Regions from separate parts of the Kitasatospora sp. NPDC001309 genome, predicted to be linked through region 3. Evidence: riboswitches for the same ligand, from Rfam matches in the RefSeq annotation. Region 3 holds a riboswitch; each other region holds the start of a gene.
The links. A riboswitch is a leader RNA that binds a small molecule or an ion and turns the genes downstream of it on or off. The one in region 3 is predicted to bind cyclic di-AMP.

Region 1 (4,293 bases), on a different contig from region 3:
GCCGATCCGAATAAGCCTGGTGCACCGCGCCCCCCAGGTGGTCTGCGCGGTGAGCGACCCGAGCAGTGCCGGCCCGGTGGCCCGGGAGGCGGACTTCGTCGCCGAATCGGGCCGCGGACTGCACCTGGTGGAGTCGTTCAGCCGCTCCTGGGGCTGGCACCCGTTGGGCAGCGGCAAGGTGGTCTGGGCCGTGTTCGAGGCGGAGACCGGCTGCGGCAACGGACTGGACGCCACCCTGCTCGACGGCACCGCGCCGGCCGGCCGGGTCGAGATCGGTGGACGGCACCGGCGCTCGGCCTAGGGCCCGCCCCGTGGCCCAGGCCGGCCGAGGAACGACCCGGGAGGACCACACCCCGGGACCTCCGGCCCGCCCGCGCGCCGGGCCGGGACGTGATCAGTGCGCCGAAGGCGGCTGCCCGCTCCCACTCCGGGCGCTCCCACACCGGACACTCCCACTCCGGGCACTCCGGCTCCGGGCACTCCGGCTCCAGGCACTCCGGCTCCGGGCCCGGACAAAGACAAAGGCCGTCGTGGTGTCAGCACCCACGACGGCCCCCCGATGGTGGAGCAGCGGCCGGTCAGACCGCGAGGTGGTCGAACTCCCCGTCCTTGGCACCCAGCAGCAGGGCCGCGATCTCGGCCCGGGTGTAGATGAGCGCCGGGCCGTCCGGGAAGCGCGAGTTGCGCATCGCCACGTCGCCGCCCGGCAGGGCCGCGAACTCGACGCAGTTTCCCTGGGAGTTGCTGTGCCGGCTCTTCTGCCAGACCACCCCCGTGAGGTCGGCGGCGGCCATCCCGTTGTGGGCGTGGTCGGAACCGTGCGTGTCCTGCGAGTCGTGCATAGAAGTCTCCCGAAGAGCTCCGGAGTTGTCGTCCAGCGCGGCGCCCCGGCACCCGCCGAACGAACGGACCGGCCCCGTACCGGCCCGGCACAACGCCTCACTTGACGTGATGATAGCCGCAGTGCACGTGCATCAGCACGGGACATTGCAGGTGCACGAGGCTTTTCGACGGTCGCCGCGAACTCTTCACGGACCCTTCTCCTGACGGTACGTAAACGGACATAGGCGACTGAATCGACGGTTCGTCCATAACCGGCCGTGAGCGGTTCCCCGCTGAATGTTGATCTTCGAATGCCGGGAGTCGCCCTCCCGTGACCCTCCGTCAGGCCGCCCGGCGGCTGTGAGACATCTCACGCGACTCCGGTGCAACGCGCCACCCCGCGGGACACGTCAGGGCAACTGAGGGACTCCGTACGGGGCTTGGGCGAGGAATGTCCGGATTGTGGGCAATCGCCCCGGACCGGGGCGGCCGGGACACGACCTCCGCACCGCGACCGCCCGAAGCCCGTACGGCAGCCGACTGCAGGCCTGACGGGCAGATGTCCTACGATCTCCGGCATGAGCACCGCAGCCATCCCGGGCGCGCCACTGCCCGTCCGCACTCCAGGTTCCCGTGCGCGGGGGCGCCACCGCCGCCCCGAGCGCCCCGAGATCCGCACCGGCTCGCCGGCCCTGGTGCTCGCCGTACCCGCGACCGCGGGGCCCGAGTCCCGTTCGGTCGTCGAGGAACTCCTCTCGATCGTCCGCAGTGAGCACACCGGCGTCCAGGCCGCGGTCGGCTACCTCCCGGCCGCCGACGCCGCGGCCGCGGACCCGCAGGAGCGCACCGTCGCGGAGCTGCTGGAGGCGGCCGCCGAGGCCGGACTGCCGACGCCCGTGGTGGTGCCGCTGGTCCCGGGCCCGCACGACTTCCTGACCGGGCTTCACGCCCTCGCCGCCCAGTACGGCGCGACCGTCACCGACGCGCTGGGCCCGCACCCGCTGCTGGCCGAGGCCGTCCACGTCCGGCTGTCCGAGGCCGGGCTGGCGCGGGCCGACCGGGCCCGGCTGTTCGCCATCGCGACCGCCGCGGACGGCGTGGTCCTGACCACCGTCGGCGGCGAGGACGCGGCCGCCGCGGCCGGGATCACCGGCGTGCTGCTGGCCGCCCGACTGGCCGTGCCGGTCGTCGCCGCCGCGCTCGACGTGCCCGGCTCCGTCGCCGCCGCCGTCGGCCACCTCCGGGAGACCGGCTCCGAGCGCCCGGCCCTGGCCCCGCTCGTCATCGGCCCGGAGGCGGACCCGGAGCTGCTCGCCACGGCCGCCGAGGAGACCGGCTGCCCGTCGGCCGCGCCGCTGGGCGCCTACCCGACGGTCGGCCAGCTGATCGCCTCCACCTACCTGGCCGCCCTGCCGGTGCCGACGGCGGAGGAGCTCGCCGAGGCCGAGGCGGAGGCCGCGGCCGCCGTCGGGGCCGGGGAGGGCTCCCGACGCGCCCACGCGGCCGCCGAAGGGCCCGTGGAGGGCTAGCACGACCCACTGAACGCCCGTCGGCCACCGCCGGCGGACCCGCACTGCCGAAAGGGCCCGGAACGACCTCGTTCCGGGCCCTTTCGGCGTGTTCCGATTCACCCCGCTGGTGCGCTAAGCGGGCAATGCGGCGCAATGTCCGTTTCCAGCTCATTTGTCAATGGACACTCGGCGAATGACGGGCGCGTTCCCCAGCGCGCGATTCACTACCGCTCCCCCGCGCCTCGGGCGCGCGCCCCTTGTGCCCCAACGCTCCGTCACCTCTTTTCTGAGGCGGAGCCAGTTATGAGAATCCGCTGCGATATTGCCGGAAAACGATCATTTACGATCATGAATTACGGCCCATTTGACGTTTTCCACTAAACCGTGATGCGCATCACAGGTATTTGCAGTTTTAACTTAAGTCTGCTTAACGTGCTCCCCGTTCGTGACCACACGGACCCAGTTCATCCGCGACGCCGAGTCCTGCCGTCGGATGTCCTGGCAGCGCGAAATCGCATCACGGCAGGAGCGGGGGAACCACAGGTAAGTCGCCCCGGACCGTTTTCCGGAACGGTCCAGGGCTAGGGGTGAAGCCGCGCCCACAGCGCGGCCGGGCAACTCCAGCCCGAATCCGACAGCTCACCTCGCAGGCGTGGGAGAGGACCGCGTCTTCATGCTGCCTTCCAACGGCAACCGCCTGTCCAGCCGCACCCGTCGCGTGATCGCCGCCCTCGGCGTCGCCGGCGTCGGCCTCACCGTCCCCTGCCTCACCACCGGCACCGCGAACGCCGCCTCCGTCGCCACCTGGGACAAGGTCGCCCAGTGCGAGAGCAGCGGCAACTGGAGCATCAACACCGGCAACGGCTTCTACGGCGGCCTCCAGTTCACCTCCAGCACCTGGGCCGCCTTCGGCGGCACCAGCTACGCCCCGCAGGCCGACCAGGCCACCAAGGACCAGCAGATCTCCGTCGCCGAGAAGGTCCTTGCCTCGCAGGGCCCCGGCGCCTGGCCGGTCTGCTCCGTCCAGGCCGGTCTGACCAAGGGCGGCGCCGCGCCCACCGTCGACACCTCGGCCGGCTCCACCGCGGCCAAGCCCGCCGCCAAGCCGGCCGCCCCGAGCAAGCCGGCCGCGAAGCCCGCCGCCCCCGCGCAGGACCAGGCCCAGGCCTCCGACGACGCCGCGGCCGCCTCCGCCCCGTCCGCCGACAGCACCTGGGCCCAGAAGCGCCAGGCGCAGGCCCAGGCCGGCGGCTACACCGTCGTCGACGGCGACTGGCTGTCCTCGATCGCCGACAAGCACAACGTCCAGGGCGGCTGGCAGCGGCTGTACGACCTCAACCGCAGCACCCTGACCGAGGGCCCGGACACCATCTACCCGGGCCAGCAGCTGACCTTCGGTGACGGCACCTCGGCCCAGGCCGACGGCTCCGCCGCCAAGTCCGGCTCGGACTTCACCTGGTTCGACCGCTCGAAGAAGGCCGGCCAGGCCTCGAACGGCGGTGCCGTGAACGCCAAGCCGACCGCCCAGAGCAAGCCGTCCGCCACCAAGCCCGCGTCGAAGCCCGCCGCCCAGGCGCAGACCCCGGCCCCGGCCCCGGCCGCCTCCGGCAGCATGGCCGCCGCGGTCTCCTTCGCCCAGTCGAAGGTCGGCCAGGCGTACGTCTACGGCGGCACCGGCAACGGCGGCTGGGACTGCTCCGGCCTGACCCAGGCCGCGCTGCGCGCCGCGGGCATCAACATCCCGCGCGTCGCCGCCGACCAGGCCGCCGCCAGCACCCACGTCTCGCTGGACAGCCTGCAGCCGGGCGACCTGCTGTTCTGGTCCAACAACGGCCAGGACTCGGGCGTCTACCACGTCGCCATCTACATCGGCAACGGCCAGTACGTCGAGGCCGCCAACCCGAGCTCGGGCGTCCGTCTCCAGACCGTCGCCAACTGGGCCCCGGACTTCGCCGGCCGG
Region 2 (4,293 bases), on a different contig from region 3:
GGGCAGCACCGGCCCGGTCGTCATCCACAACAAGGCGGACGCCTCCGGCCGACTGCTGGTCGAGACCATAGGCCAGGCGTCGGTCAAGGGCGGCGGCGCGATGGGCCGTGAGCCCGGCCAGTCCGGCGAGATCCGCAAGGTCCGGATCGACGGCAAGGAGAGCCGGCTGTCGACCGAGGGCTTCGTCTACCTGCCGCCGCAGTACTTCCAGCCCGAGTACGCGCAGAAGCAGTTCCCGGCCGTGATCGTCAGCACCGGATTCCCAGGAATCGCCGAGAACCTGATCACCCGCTTCAACTACCCGGGCGCCGCGCTCAAGCTGCTGCAGGAGGGCCGGATGCAGCCGACCGTCATGGTCCTGATGCGTCCCTCGCCCGCCCTGCCGCAGGACACCGAGTGCGAGGACATCCCGGGCGGCGCCCAGTCCGACACGTACTTCACCAAGGACGTCCCGTCGGCGATCCAGGCCAGCTACCGGGTCTCGGCCGACCCCCGGGCCTGGGCCTTCATGGGCAACTCCACCGGCGGCTACTGCGCGCTCAAGCTGGCCATGCGCCACCCGGACGTCTTCCCGACCGCCGTGTCCCTGTCCGGGTACTACGAGGCGGCCGACGACCCGACCACCGGCGACCTCTTCGGCGGCAGCAAGCAGCGCCGCGACGAGGCCGACCTGATGTGGCGGTTGAAGAACATGCCGCAGCCGGACGTCTCCGTGCTGCTGGCCGGCACCAAGAAGGGCGACGGCAACTACAAGCACGACACCGAGGCGTTCATCGACGCCGCGAGGAGCCCGATGAAGGTCTCCTACAGCATGCTCGAGAACGGCGGCCACAACTTCGAGACCTGGAGCGCCCTGCTGCCGTCCTCGCTGGAGTGGCTGTCCCAGCACCTCAAGGTCCCGAACCAGCCGGGCCACCCGGGCCAGACCGTCTGACGGCGCCGCCCGCGGAACGCACCGAACCCCCGGAAGCCTCGGCTCCCGGGGGTTCGGTGCGTTCCGGCGCCGGTCAGGCGACCCGTTCCAGCGTCCCGGTGTGCAGCTGGCCGACCCGGCCGCCCTCGCCCTCGAAGGTCCAGAAGGCCCGTACGGTCAGCGCGTTGAGGTCCATCACGTGACTGACGGTGATCCCGCTCTGCTCCGTCCAGCTGATGAAGTAGATCTCCGGCGCGACCTCGGCGACGTGCAGCCGCACGTCCTCCCACTGGCCCGCCGACTCACCGAGGCCCTCCCAGCGCAGCCGGGTGCCGTCGGCCGAGTAGGAGTTGCGGAAGGCCGCGCCGTTGTCGGCCCGGAAGACGTAGGTACGGCCGGCGAAGGCGGGCAGGGACGCGGTCATGGTGGGGCGGAACCTCTTCTCTGGAACGGGGGACGGGTCGTACGGCTCCGGCCGGTGCTCTTGTGCACCGCGGAAAATCCCAGGGCTCCAATTTATCCGATGGGGCGGACTCGGGCGGCTCCACGCCACGGCGGTCACACACGGTCCGCCACCGCCGCGCCGCGCACCGTGTGTGACCCCCATCCCGGGCGGGCCCGGCGGGGCCGCGGGTCGGCGTCGGCTCCATTGATCAACTCGGCCGCCACGCAGCGTCGTTGATCGACACCACTGTGAGCTGCGCGACAACCGGCCCCATGAGGTTGTCCGTCCACGGACGGCCTGCCTAGCCTGCAGTCGTCGTCCGCTGTCGCGGACCCCGCCGCCGGGACGCCGAGTCCCGTCCACCCGCCGGCGAGTACCCGAGCACCACAGCGGACGGGAGCGGGGGAACCAAGGTCAGCGCCCGGCCCGTACGCACCAGCGTGCGGGGCGTGGCTAGGGGTGAAGCCGCTCCACAGGCGGCCGGGCAACTGCAGCCCGAATCCGACAGCTCACCTCGCAGGCGTGGCAGAGGACCCCCATGCACCAGCCTGCCCGGCGCCGTCGCGCGCCCCGCCACGCCCGTCCGTCCCACCGCGGCCGCAACGCCGCCCTCGCCACGACCGGGGCGCTCGCCATCACCGGCGCCGGCCTGCTCGGCCTGCCGTCCGTCTCCGGCGCCCAGGCCGCCACCGGCCCGACCGTCACCCAGGACCGGCTCGCCCCCGCCACCATGGTCGCCGGCAGGGCCGGCACCGCCTCGCTGGCCCTGCACTCCTCGTCCTGCTTCACCGCCAAGACCGTCGGCGTCGGCGTCCGTGACGCGCGCGGCACCAACCTGGACTTCCCGGGCAACGCGAGCAACGTGCAGATCTGCCCCGGCGGACTCACCTACACCAGCGCCGCCCGCACCCTGGCCGCCGGGGCGTACACCCAGTTCGGCTTCTGGCAGGACCTCGGCGGCGCCTGGCACAACCTGCCCTCGCAGCAGCTGGTGGTCTCGGCCACGGGTTCGCCCACGCCGGCTCCGTCCCCGACGGCGACCCCGACGGCGAAGCCCACCCCCTCCCCGACCGCGACCGCGAGCCCGACGGCGAAGCCCACCGCGACCGCGTCCCCCACCGCGAGCCCGACCGCGACGCCGACCCCCACCGCCACGGCCACCCCGACGACCCCGGCGCCGTCCTCCCCGATCGCCGGCAAGTCGCTGACCTGGTCCGACGAGTTCAACGGCCCGATCAACTGGGGCCAGCGCTGGGTCGGCGACAAGAGCACCTCGTACAAGTACGGGAACCACAACCCGGACGACAACAAGCTCGACTGGCTGAACAAGGACAACGTCACCGTCGCGAACGGCGTCGCCACCTTCACCGCCACCCCGGGCGGGCCGACGCTGGAGAACGGCAAGCAGTCCTGGAACACCGGCTTCCTGACCACCGAGGGCTCCGCCGAGGGCTTCCAGGTCAAGACCGGCGACTACGCCGAGACCCGGGTCAAGCTGCCCGCCGGCACCGGCGCCTGGCCCGCCCTGTGGACCTGGAAGAACGGCAACGGGGAGATCGACTCCTTCGAGTACCACCCCGACAACCCGAACCTGCTGGAGCTGACCAACCACGTCAACCCCGGCAACCCCGACTACTACACCGACGCGAGCGCCATCGGCACCGACCAGTGGGTGACCATCGGCACCTACTACGGCGCCAACTCGGTGGACTGGTACGTCAACGGCGTCAAGGTGTTCTCGGACGGCAAGGGCGTCGGGGCCAACTTCTCGGCGTACCTGATCCTCAACCTCTCGGTGAGCGCCGGCAAGTACCACCCGGCCCCGCAGGGGAACACCCCGATCACCATGGCCGCCGAATACGTCCGCGTCTACCGGTAACCACGAGCCCGCCCCACCGGTCATCGGAGGCCCGGCAGCCGCTCGCCGGCGGCCGGTGACCGGTGGGGCGATCCGTCGCGTCAGTCGCCGGTCGTCTCGACGACCTTGATGTCGAACTCCTCCCGGTGGCCCCTGCCGCCGGGGTCGTCCGCGCTGCGCACCTCGACCGAGCCGCCCTCCAGGACCCCGAGTGGGAGCTTGTCGGAGAGCCGGACCGGGACGAGGGCGGTCACGGTGCGCCCGTCCGGCAGCCCGGGACCGAACACGCAGCGCACCTGCCGGCCGCGCGAGATGACCGCACAGTCCTCGGGGTAGTACGGGCCTTCCGGGGTCACCCCGTTCGGCAGGGTGACCGTGATCGTGAGCGGTGAGGCGGTGGTGTCCGGGCCGAGATTGGCGACGAAGGCGTGGATCGTGGTGGCGCCGCCGGGCGGCGCCGGATCCGGGTCGATCCGGACCACCTCCAGGTGGGAGCGGGACGTCTTGGCGACCACGGCGGGCAGAGTGGACGCCTCGGGCGCCCCCGGCGCGACGGTTCCCAGATCCGGGCGCGGCACCGGGTGCCGCACCGCCCAGGAGGGCCCGGCGGCCAGCGCGGCCACCGCGCAGCCCGCCGTCACCGCCGCCAGCAATCCGGCCCGGCCGAACCTCCTGCGCCCCGCGCCGCCCCGTACTCCGTGCTGCTCCACGCCGTTCACCCTGCTCCCGTGCTCCGGCGGCCCGCACCGTCGCGGGCCGCGTCCGCACCAGGGTGTCCGAGCCGCCGCCGCGAGGGCGCCGCAACTCGCCCACCGCCACTCGAACGGCGGGGGCACCGGTCATGGCCCGATCGCTCTTGCCGGTCAAGGCGGTTGACGGAGCGTCAGGGTGCCAGGACCTGCCCCAGCCGGGCCGCGATCTGGTGCATCACCGGCACCAGTGCGGACGCCCCCGCCTGCTCCTCCAGTGCCCGGATCCGGGCCTCCGGGCCGGAGACGGAGAGCGCGGTGGGCGTCGGCGCGCCCGGGACGGCGAGGGCGATGCAGCGGACGCCGATCTCCTGCTCCTGGTCGTCGA
Region 3 (4,293 bases):
GAGCCGATGCTGGTGGAGATCGACGCCCAGGCCGTCATCGGCTGACCACCTGACCGCCTGACCGCCCGGCGGCCTGACGGCCCGACCCGCTGCCGCGACACCCCGAGGGCCCGGACGCCACCAACGCGTCCGGGCCCTCGGCGCATCCCCACCCGGCCACGCCGCCGCACCACCGCCCGCCCACTTGCCACACCTCCAGGGGGACATTAGGTTAGCCTCACCTAACCAACAGGAGGTCCGTTCATGAGCATCACCGCCGGTGACGCCGAGGTGCCCGAGCCCACCACCGCCGAGCGGGTCCGCAGCCTGCTCAGCGCGACCTCCTCGCTCACCGTCCGCGCCCTCGGCGAGCACCACGACCTGGACACCCCGGTCTCCGTCCACGGCTCCCGGCTGCGCCTGCGCGCCCCGCTGGACGCCCCGCTCGTCGCGGCCCTCGCCGGCGCCACCGCCACCGACGGCCTGGCCGTCGTGCTCGACGTCACCGACGTCTCCCCCGTGGCCGTCCGCGACCGCATCCGCGGCCGACTCACCCTGGCCGGCCGGCTGCACCTGGCCCACCTCGCCGACGACGGCCTCAGCGTCCACCTGCGGGTCGACGTCGCCCACGCCGTCCTCGCCACCCCGTACGGCACCGGCGCGCTCACCGCCGCCGACCTCTCCCTCGCCGCCCCCGACCCGCTGGCCCGTCACGAGGCCGCCCTGCTCACCCACCTGGCCGACGACCACGCCGACGCCCTCGACCTGCTCACCCGGCTGCTCGACCCGGCGCTGCTCACCCACGGCCCGGCCGTCCGCCCGCTCGCCCTGGACCGCCACGGCCTGGTACTGCGCCTGGACCACTCGCACGGCCACCGCGACGTCCGCCTGGTCTTCCCCGAACCCGCCTGCGACACCGAGGACTTCGGCCACCGGATGCACGACCTGATGGCCGCCGCCGAACACGGCCTCCCGGCCCGCCGCCCCTGACCGCCGCCGCAGTCGGCGCAGTCAGCGCGAATACGAGACGTACCCGTGGACCACGACGACCGAGCGGAGAACGGCAGCGGCCGGCCCGGCCGTACGAGAGGTTGTCCCGTACGGCCGGGCCGGCCTTGGGCGTGTCCCGCGCCCAGGTCCACCGGTGCGGCGATCACCCGGTCGAGCGGTCACCCGACATGACCATCCCGGGCGTCGATTCGCCCCGCACCAGCGGTGGTTCACACGTTCCTGCGGAAGGCCCCGGAGGGTCAGAGCGCGACGCCGTGCGCCCGCAGGTAGGCGACCGGGTCGATGTCCGAGCCGTACTCGGAACCGGTACGGATCTCGAAGTGCAGGTGCGGGCCGGTCACGTTGCCGGTCGCACCGGAGAGGCCGAGCTGCTGGCCGGCGGTGACGGTCTGACCGACGCTCACGCCGATCGAGGACAGGTGCGCGTACTGGGCGTACTTGCCGTCGGCGAGCTTGATCTCGACCTCGTTGCCGTAGGCGCCGTCGCTGCCGGCCTTCACCACGACACCGTTGGCGACGGCGCGCAGCGGGGTGCCGGTGGAGGCGACGAAGTCCTGGCCGGTGTGGTGGCCGGAGGCCCACATCGAGCCGGCCACGCCGTAGGCCTCGCCCAGCACGGGGTTGGCGAGCGGGGCGACGTAGCCGGAGGTGGCGGCGACCGGGGCCGCGGTCACGGCCTGGGCCGGGGCGGCGGTCTGAACCTGGGTCTGCACCTGGGCGCCGGGCTTGGCGGCCTCGGTCCGGACCTGCACCTGGGAGTCCGCGGCAGCGGAGGTGTCCTGGGTGACCGGCGCGGCGGACTTCGCCGGAGCGGCCGGCTTGGCCGGGGCGGCAGGCTTCGCCGGAGCGGCGGCGTGACCGGCGAGGGCCAGCTGCTGACCGGGGAAGATCAGGTTCGGGTCGGCGCCGACCACCGAGCGGTTCTGCTCGTACAGCGCGTGCCAGCCGCCCTCGACGTTCTTGGCGTCGGCGATCTTCGACAGGGTGTCACCGCTGACGACGCGGTAGCTCTGCTGGGCGGCCGGGGCGGCAGCCGGAGCGGCGGCCCCGGAAGCGGCCGGGGCGGTGGTGGCCGCCGGGGCGGTGTGCGCCTGGGCGCTCATCGCGGTCACGAGCGGCAGGACGAACGAGGCCCCGGTGACGGCGGTGGCGATGCCGATGCGGGCGGCACGGGGCAGGGCGATACGACGAGCCTGTGCAGGCATGGAATTTTCCTCTCCGACGCCTGCGAGGTGAGCTGTCGGGTTCGGGCTGGAGTTGCCCGGCCGCATGTGCGGCTTCACCCCAAGCCGGCCCTGGTGGTCCGCGCCCGAAAAGGCGCGAACTCCGGTCCGGCGACTTACCTGTGGGTCCCCCGCTCCTGCCGTACAGAGTTCGGTGCGAGCCACCGGGCAGCGGCAGGACTCGGCGTTCCACCCGGTGGATCCGTCCGGACTGGCCGGGCGGTCGCTGAACTAAAACTCATCCGTTCGGGTGAAGCAATGTCGATCTCTTGAATCGGCAACAACCCCCGCGGCCCCGTCACCCTCCGAATGATCCCTTGCACGCTCCGTGCACGATCCATTCACCCGGCGCCACTGATCCACCACCCTGCGCCGCCGGGACCACCCCCGTGCGACCGTCCGTTCACGCACCGCCACCGACCGACACACCACCCGGTGACCCTTGTCACGTACGCCCCGGCGGGCGCAGGATTCGGCCCGTGGCCACCTCTCAAGCCGGCACTCTGCGCCTGGGCACCGCGCAGGGCCGCTGGGTACTCCTCGCGACAGTGCTCGGCTCCAGCATGGCGATGCTCGACGGCACCGTCGTCAACGTCGCCCTGCCCCGGATCGGCGCCGACCTCGGCGCCTCCCTCGCCTCCCTGCAATGGACCCTGAACGCCTATCTGCTCACCCTGGCCGGCCTGATCCTGCTCGGCGGCGCCCTCGGCGACCGCTACGGACGGCGCCGGGTCTTCCTGATCGGCGTGGTCTGGTTCGCCGTCGCCTCCGCGGCCTGCGCCGCGGCCCCGACCATCCACGTGCTGATCGCCGCCCGCGCCGTCCAGGGCATCGGCGGCGCGCTGCTCACCCCGGGCTCGCTCGCCATGCTCCAGGCGGTCTTCTACCCGGACGACCGCTCGGCGGCGGTCGGCCTCTGGTCCGGCCTGGGCGGGGTGTCGGCGGCCGTCGGCCCCTTCCTCGGCGGCTGGCTGGTGGACGGCCCGGGCTGGCGCTGGATCTTCCTGCTGAACCTGCCGCTGGCCGCCGCCGTGATCGCGGTGACCTCCCGTTACGTCCCGGAGAGCCGGGACGAGTCCGCCGCCGGCCGCTTCGACGTGCCCGGCGCCCTGCTCGCCGCCCTCGCGCTCGGCGCCGTCACCTACGCGCTCACCGCCGCCGGGGAGGGACTGTCCCCCGCCGTCTGGGTCACCGGTGCGATCGGCCTGCTGCTGGCCGCCGCCTTCGTGGCCGTCGAGCGGCGCACGCCCGACCCGATGCTGCCGCTCGGCCTGTTCTCCTCCCGGCTCTTCACCGCCGTGAACCTGGTCACCCTCTGCGTCTACGCGGCGTTCAGCGGGGTCTTCTTCCTGCTGGTGGTGCAGCTGCAGATCGTCTCGGGCTTCTCCCCGCTGGTCTCCGGCTTCGCCCTGGTGCCGATCACGGTGCTGATGCTGACCCTGTCCGCGCGCGCCGGACGGCTCGGCAAGCGGATCGGCCCGCGCGTCCCGCTCACCGTCGGCCCGCTGCTGTGCGCCGCCGGGGTGCTGCTGATGCTGCGCACCGGCCCCGGCTCCTCCTACTGGGCGGACGTGCTGCCCGCGGTCGCGGTGATGGGCTCCGGGATGACGCTGCTGGTCGCCCCGCTGACCGCCACCGTGCTGGCCGCCGTCGAGGTGCGGCACGCGGGCATCGCCAGCGGCGTCAACAACGCCGCCGCCCGCGCGGCCGGCCTGCTCGCGGTCGCCGCCCTGCCGGCCCTGGCCGGACTGAGCGGCGACGCCTACCGGGTGCCCTCCGCGGTGGACTCCGCCTTCCACACCGCGATGCTGATCTGCGCGGGGCTGCTGGCCGCCGGCGGGCTGATCGCCTTCGCCACCGTCCGGGGCAATGTGCTGGCGCCGGAGGAGGAGCACCCGGTGGCCGAGCCGAACTGCGACTGGCCCTGCGCCACCACCACCCCGCCGCTCGACCCGGGCCGCCCCCGGACGCGCGAGGGCCCCGCCACCGGAACGGCGGCAGGGCCCTCGTCAGAGAACTGACTCCTCGTCAGAGGATGTCGCCGGGGGCGTACTTGGCCGCCTCCGGGTAGGCCGCCGCG
Region 4 (4,293 bases), on a different contig from region 3:
TGCGGCTCGCCCCGCGCACCAGGGCCGCCGACCTGCTCGCCTGGGCGGCCGGCCAGGACCGCGCGCCGGTGGCCGAAGCGCCGCTGCGCGCGGTGCTGGCGCTGCTGGAGCTGGGCGGGGGCAGGATGCACGACGGCTGGCCCGAACTCACCTCCGACGAGGTGGAGCACCTGCTGTACGAGCGGCTCCACCTCTACGTCCAACCCGCGCCGGAGCAGGACCCGCTCGCCTACGGCGAGGCCGTACGGCTGCTGGTCGACCACCAGCGGGCCGCGAAGCGGCTCAACGCCAAGCGCCAGGAGCGGCTGCACGCCGAGGCCGAGTGGCAGGGCGAGGTCGCGGCCGGGCTGCTGCACCGCGCCGACCTGGTGACCTGGCCCCGGCTGTACGCGGTGCTGCTGCACGCCCACGGGGTGGACGTGACGGACCCGGCGGCCGTCCGGGACTGGCTGGCGGGCTTCGCCGCGCTCGACGAGGAGCAGCGGCTGGCCGGGTACGAGGCGCTGACCACGACCGGCTGGCTGGACGAACCGGACGAGCAGGGCTGGGGGCCGGGCCGGGTGCTGTCCGTCGGCATGGCCACCGACGGCGCGCGGCTGCTGCTGGAGCAGGGCCTGATGCGGCGCAGCTACCGCAACCTGGCCGAGCTGAACGCGTTGGGGCGCCCGATGCCGGACGAACTGACCGGTGGCTTCGAGGAGTTCGAGGCGGCGGCGGCCGAGGCGGCGCTCGACCTGCTCGGCGAATGGACGGTGCCCGGGCTGCCGCGCCTGCTGGTGGAGGAGTTCCCGGAGCTCGCGCCGGAGCCGGGAGCGGCCGAGATCGACGCCTACCTGGCGCAGCTGCCCGCGGAGGAGCAGGAGGAGCAGGAGGAGCCGGAGGGGTCGGAGGAGCCTCAGGAGCAGGAGCAGCAGTGAGCCGACGTGGCAGGGCCCCGGGCGTGCGCCGCCCGGGGCCCTGCCACGTCCGTCGGTCCTACGGGGTGAGGCCGCGCTGCTGGAGCCAGGTCTCCGGGTCGACCGGGGCGCCGCCGCCGGGGCGGACCTCCAGGTGCAGGTGCGGGCCGGTGACGTTGCCGGTCGCGCCGACCTTGCCGATCTGCTGGCCGGCGGTGACCTTGCCGGAGCCCTTGATGATCGAGGAGAGGTGGCAGTACCAGATCTCGGTGCCGTCGGGCAGGGTCTCGACGATCCGGTAGCCGTACGAGCCGGACCAGCCGGCCGAGGTGACGGTGCCCTGGCCGACGGCGTAGACCGCGGTGCCGGTGTCGGCCGCGAAGTCCAGGCCGGTGTGCAGGTGGGCCCAGTAGCGGGCGCTCTGGCCGTAGTGGGCGGAGAGGTCGTAGTCCTTGACCGGCAGGGTGAGGGCGGCGGCCTTGGCCCGCTCGGCCTCCTCGGCGGCGCGCTTGGCCTCCGCCTCCTTGGCGGCGGCCTTGGCCTCGGCCTCCTGGGCGGCCTGGACCCGGGCGCCCTCCTCGGCGGCGGTGCGCTGGCTGTCGGCCTGCTGCTGGATCCGGGCGGCGAGCGCGAGGCCGGGGTCGGCGGCCAGGGCGACCGTCTCGTCCGGGGCCTCGACGGCGGGCGCGGCGGCCGGGGTCGCGGAGGCGAAGCCGGTGGCGCCCAGGGTGGCGGCGACGGCGGTGACGCCGAGCAGCGGGGAGGCGCCGCGGGTCTGACGCGGCATCCGGTGGCGGTTGGCCTCGGCTTCCGGGGCGTACGGCTCGGCCGGTCCGGCGGACCCGCCGTCGCGGGGCTCGGCACCGTGCGGGCCGGGGTGGTCGAGGAGCCGGGTACCGGCTGCGGGGCCGGCCGGGTGTGCCGGGGTGTGCGTCGACGCCACGGAGGCGCGCTCCTTTCCTTCCTTCGCGCCTACCGGGTTAGCTGACGGGTTCGGAGCAGGAAGGTCTCCTACGGCCGGGCCGGAGCCCCGCCGATTCACCCCAAGGAACGTGGTTCCCCGGCTCCCTGACCTGCCCGGAGGCCGGTCGGTGGGATTAGGCGACGGCGCACGGTGCCGTCTGGGTACGGCATTGACGACCGCGCTGCGTTATCAGACGTTAATCCTAGGACGCTCCGATTCCAAGCCATCCGCTCGGGGTCGCTGGGAACAGGTGATCGGACGTCAACGAACGACCCCTCAGCCACCCGGCCCATCTGAGTACTCCTACTCATGTGCGACCCGGCCGCCCCGCCGCATCCTGGCGCCATGAGCACACCGATGCAGTCACGGACCACGGCCGCGTACTTCGTCCAGGCCGTCCTCTCCTTCGCCCTCTCCGGCACCGCCCTCGCCGCCGGGATCGCCTACCTGCCGGTCGGCGGCTGGACCCGGGCCTTCCTCGGGATCGGCCTCCTCTACACCGTCACCTCCTCGTTCACGCTGGCCAAGGTGGTCCGGGACCGGCAGGAGTCCTCGGACACCGTCGCCCGGGTCGACCAGGCCCGGCTGGAGAAGCTGCTCAGCGAGCACGACCCCTTCCGGATCGAGGGGGCGTGAACGGAAGGGCGCCCCCGGTACCGGCCGGACGCTTGACGGCTAAGGCTATTAGCCTTAGCTTTATGGCTACAGGCAGAAACGAGCGAGTCGGCGGAGGCCACCATGAACGGCACCAGCACCCCGAGCACCCAGTACCTCGACGTCCCCGGCGGCCGCCTCGCCTACGACGACACCCGGCAGGGCGACGGCACCCCCGTCGTCCTCCTCCCCGGAATGCTCGACTCCCGCCGCGCCTACCGGCACCTGCACCCGCTGCTCACCGCCGCCGGCCACCGGGTCGTCACCATGGACCTGCGCGGCTTCGGCGACTCCTCGATCGTCTGGGACGACTACGGCCCCGCCGCCGTCGCCACCGACGTCCTCGCCCTGCTCGACCACCTCGGCATCGAACGGGCCGTCCTGGTCGGGCAGTCCTACACCGGGGCGACGGTCGTCAAGGTCGCCGGCGACGCACCCCAGCGGGTCGCCGGGATCGCCCTGATCGACGCCTTCGTCGAACACCGCGCCAACGCCCTCATGCAGGGCGTCATGGTCGTCATGGGCGCCGCCATGGTCCGGTGGCCCGGCGTCTGGGGCTTCTACCTGCGCAAGATGGCCTACCCCGGCCCCCGCCCCGCCGACCTCGACGGCTACGTCGACGGACTCGTCGCCGCCCTGCGCACCCCCGGCCGGCGGACCGCCACCCGCGGCCACGTCACCGGCGACTCCGCACCCGTCGGCTGGTGCGCGGCCGTCCGCTGCCCGGCCCTCGTCCTCATGGGCAGCAAGGACCCCGACTTCCCGAAGCCCGAGGCCGTCGCCGACCTCCAGGCCGAGAAGCTCGGCGCCCGCAAGGTGATGATCGAAGGGTCCGGGCACTACCCGATGGCCGACAACCCGCAGGCCGTCGCCGACGCCCTGCTGCCCTTCCTCGCCGAACTCGCCTGAACCCCCGCCCGTACGGAGAAACGAAGCCATGCCCCGCGTAGGACTGACCCCCGATCAGGTCGTCGACCACGCCCTCGCCCTCATCGACGACCAGGGCGGTGAAGCCCTCACCCTCGCCTCCGTCGCCACCCGGGCCGGCGTCGCCACCCCCTCGCTGTACAAGCACGTCAGCGGCGGACTCGGCGAACTACGGCGCCTCATCGCCGTCCGGGTCACCGAGGAGCTCGCCGACCGGCTCGCGGACGCCGCCGTCGGCCGCAGCGGGGACGACGCCGTCACCGCCGTCCTACGCGCCTACCAGGCCTACGCCACCGCGCACCCCCACCGCTACGCCGCCCTCCCCCAGGCACCCCAGCCCGACGACGACCTCACCCGCGCCGCCACCCGGCTCGTCGGCGTCATCATCGCCGTCCTCCGCGGCTACGGCCTCGACGGCCCCGAAGCCATCCACGCCGCCCGCACCGTCCGCTCCCTCGCCCACGGCTTCGCCTCCCTCTCCATCGCCGGCGCCTTCCAACTCGCCGAGGACCTCACCACCACCCACGACCGCCTCATCACCACCCTCACCACCGCCCTCCACACCTGGCCCGGCACCGCCACCCCCGCCTGACCACCCCGGGCCCACCCCCACCCGCACAGCACCTGAGCGGCGCAGGAAGTCGGCCCGGCCGACTTCTGGTGCGGCGGGGCTGCCGGTCGGCCGACTTCTCGCGACCGCAACCCCGCGAAACCGCACCGCAGAAGCCCACCGGAGCGGAGCCCGGACCGCGCGCAGGAAGTCGGCCCGGCCGACTTCCAGTGGCGCGGGCTGCTGATCGGTCGACCTGAGCGGGCAACGGCCGCCAGCCCATCGACCACCCGCGGGGCCGG

Region 1: another riboswitch for cyclic di-AMP. It lies ahead of ACFY2K_RS29520 (transglycosylase family protein); the one in region 3 lies ahead of ACFY2K_RS18830 (peptidoglycan DD-metalloendopeptidase family protein).
Region 2: another riboswitch for cyclic di-AMP. It lies ahead of ACFY2K_RS05775 (hypothetical protein); the one in region 3 lies ahead of ACFY2K_RS18830 (peptidoglycan DD-metalloendopeptidase family protein).
Region 4: another riboswitch for cyclic di-AMP. It lies ahead of ACFY2K_RS33465 (M23 family metallopeptidase); the one in region 3 lies ahead of ACFY2K_RS18830 (peptidoglycan DD-metalloendopeptidase family protein).

Annotation. Positions count from the first base shown of each region.
Region 1 covers NZ_JBIAXC010000034.1:103,350-107,642, reverse strand. Annotated here, with positions in the region: gene ACFY2K_RS29535 (ATP-binding protein) at 1-301, shown strand, start outside; gene ACFY2K_RS29530 (DUF397 domain-containing protein) at 579-842, opposite strand; gene ACFY2K_RS29525 (hypothetical protein) at 1,401-2,351, shown strand; cyclic di-AMP (ydaO/yuaA leader) riboswitch at 2,829-2,999, shown strand; gene ACFY2K_RS29520 (transglycosylase family protein) at 3,007-4,293, shown strand, end outside.
Region 2 covers NZ_JBIAXC010000004.1:94,805-99,097, reverse strand. Annotated here, with positions in the region: gene ACFY2K_RS05785 (alpha/beta hydrolase) at 1-934, shown strand, start outside; gene ACFY2K_RS05780 (MoaF N-terminal domain-containing protein) at 1,008-1,337, opposite strand; cyclic di-AMP (ydaO/yuaA leader) riboswitch at 1,782-1,889, shown strand; gene ACFY2K_RS05775 (hypothetical protein) at 1,897-3,237, shown strand; gene ACFY2K_RS05770 (hypothetical protein) at 3,318-3,926, opposite strand; gene ACFY2K_RS05765 (IclR family transcriptional regulator) at 4,100-4,293, opposite strand, start outside.
Region 3 covers NZ_JBIAXC010000017.1:35,880-40,172, reverse strand. Annotated here, with positions in the region: gene ACFY2K_RS18840 (RidA family protein) at 1-45, shown strand, start outside; gene ACFY2K_RS18835 (DUF2470 domain-containing protein) at 244-969, shown strand; gene ACFY2K_RS18830 (peptidoglycan DD-metalloendopeptidase family protein) at 1,230-2,195, opposite strand; cyclic di-AMP (ydaO/yuaA leader) riboswitch at 2,198-2,380, opposite strand; gene ACFY2K_RS18825 (MFS transporter) at 2,693-4,234, shown strand; gene purB (adenylosuccinate lyase) at 4,242-4,293, opposite strand, start outside.
Region 4 covers NZ_JBIAXC010000044.1:25,159-29,451, forward strand. Annotated here, with positions in the region: gene ACFY2K_RS33460 (hypothetical protein) at 1-917, shown strand, start outside; gene ACFY2K_RS33465 (M23 family metallopeptidase) at 976-1,839, opposite strand; cyclic di-AMP (ydaO/yuaA leader) riboswitch at 1,852-2,010, opposite strand; gene ACFY2K_RS33470 (YiaA/YiaB family inner membrane protein) at 2,206-2,496, shown strand; gene ACFY2K_RS33475 (alpha/beta fold hydrolase) at 2,599-3,423, shown strand; gene ACFY2K_RS33480 (TetR/AcrR family transcriptional regulator) at 3,452-4,033, shown strand.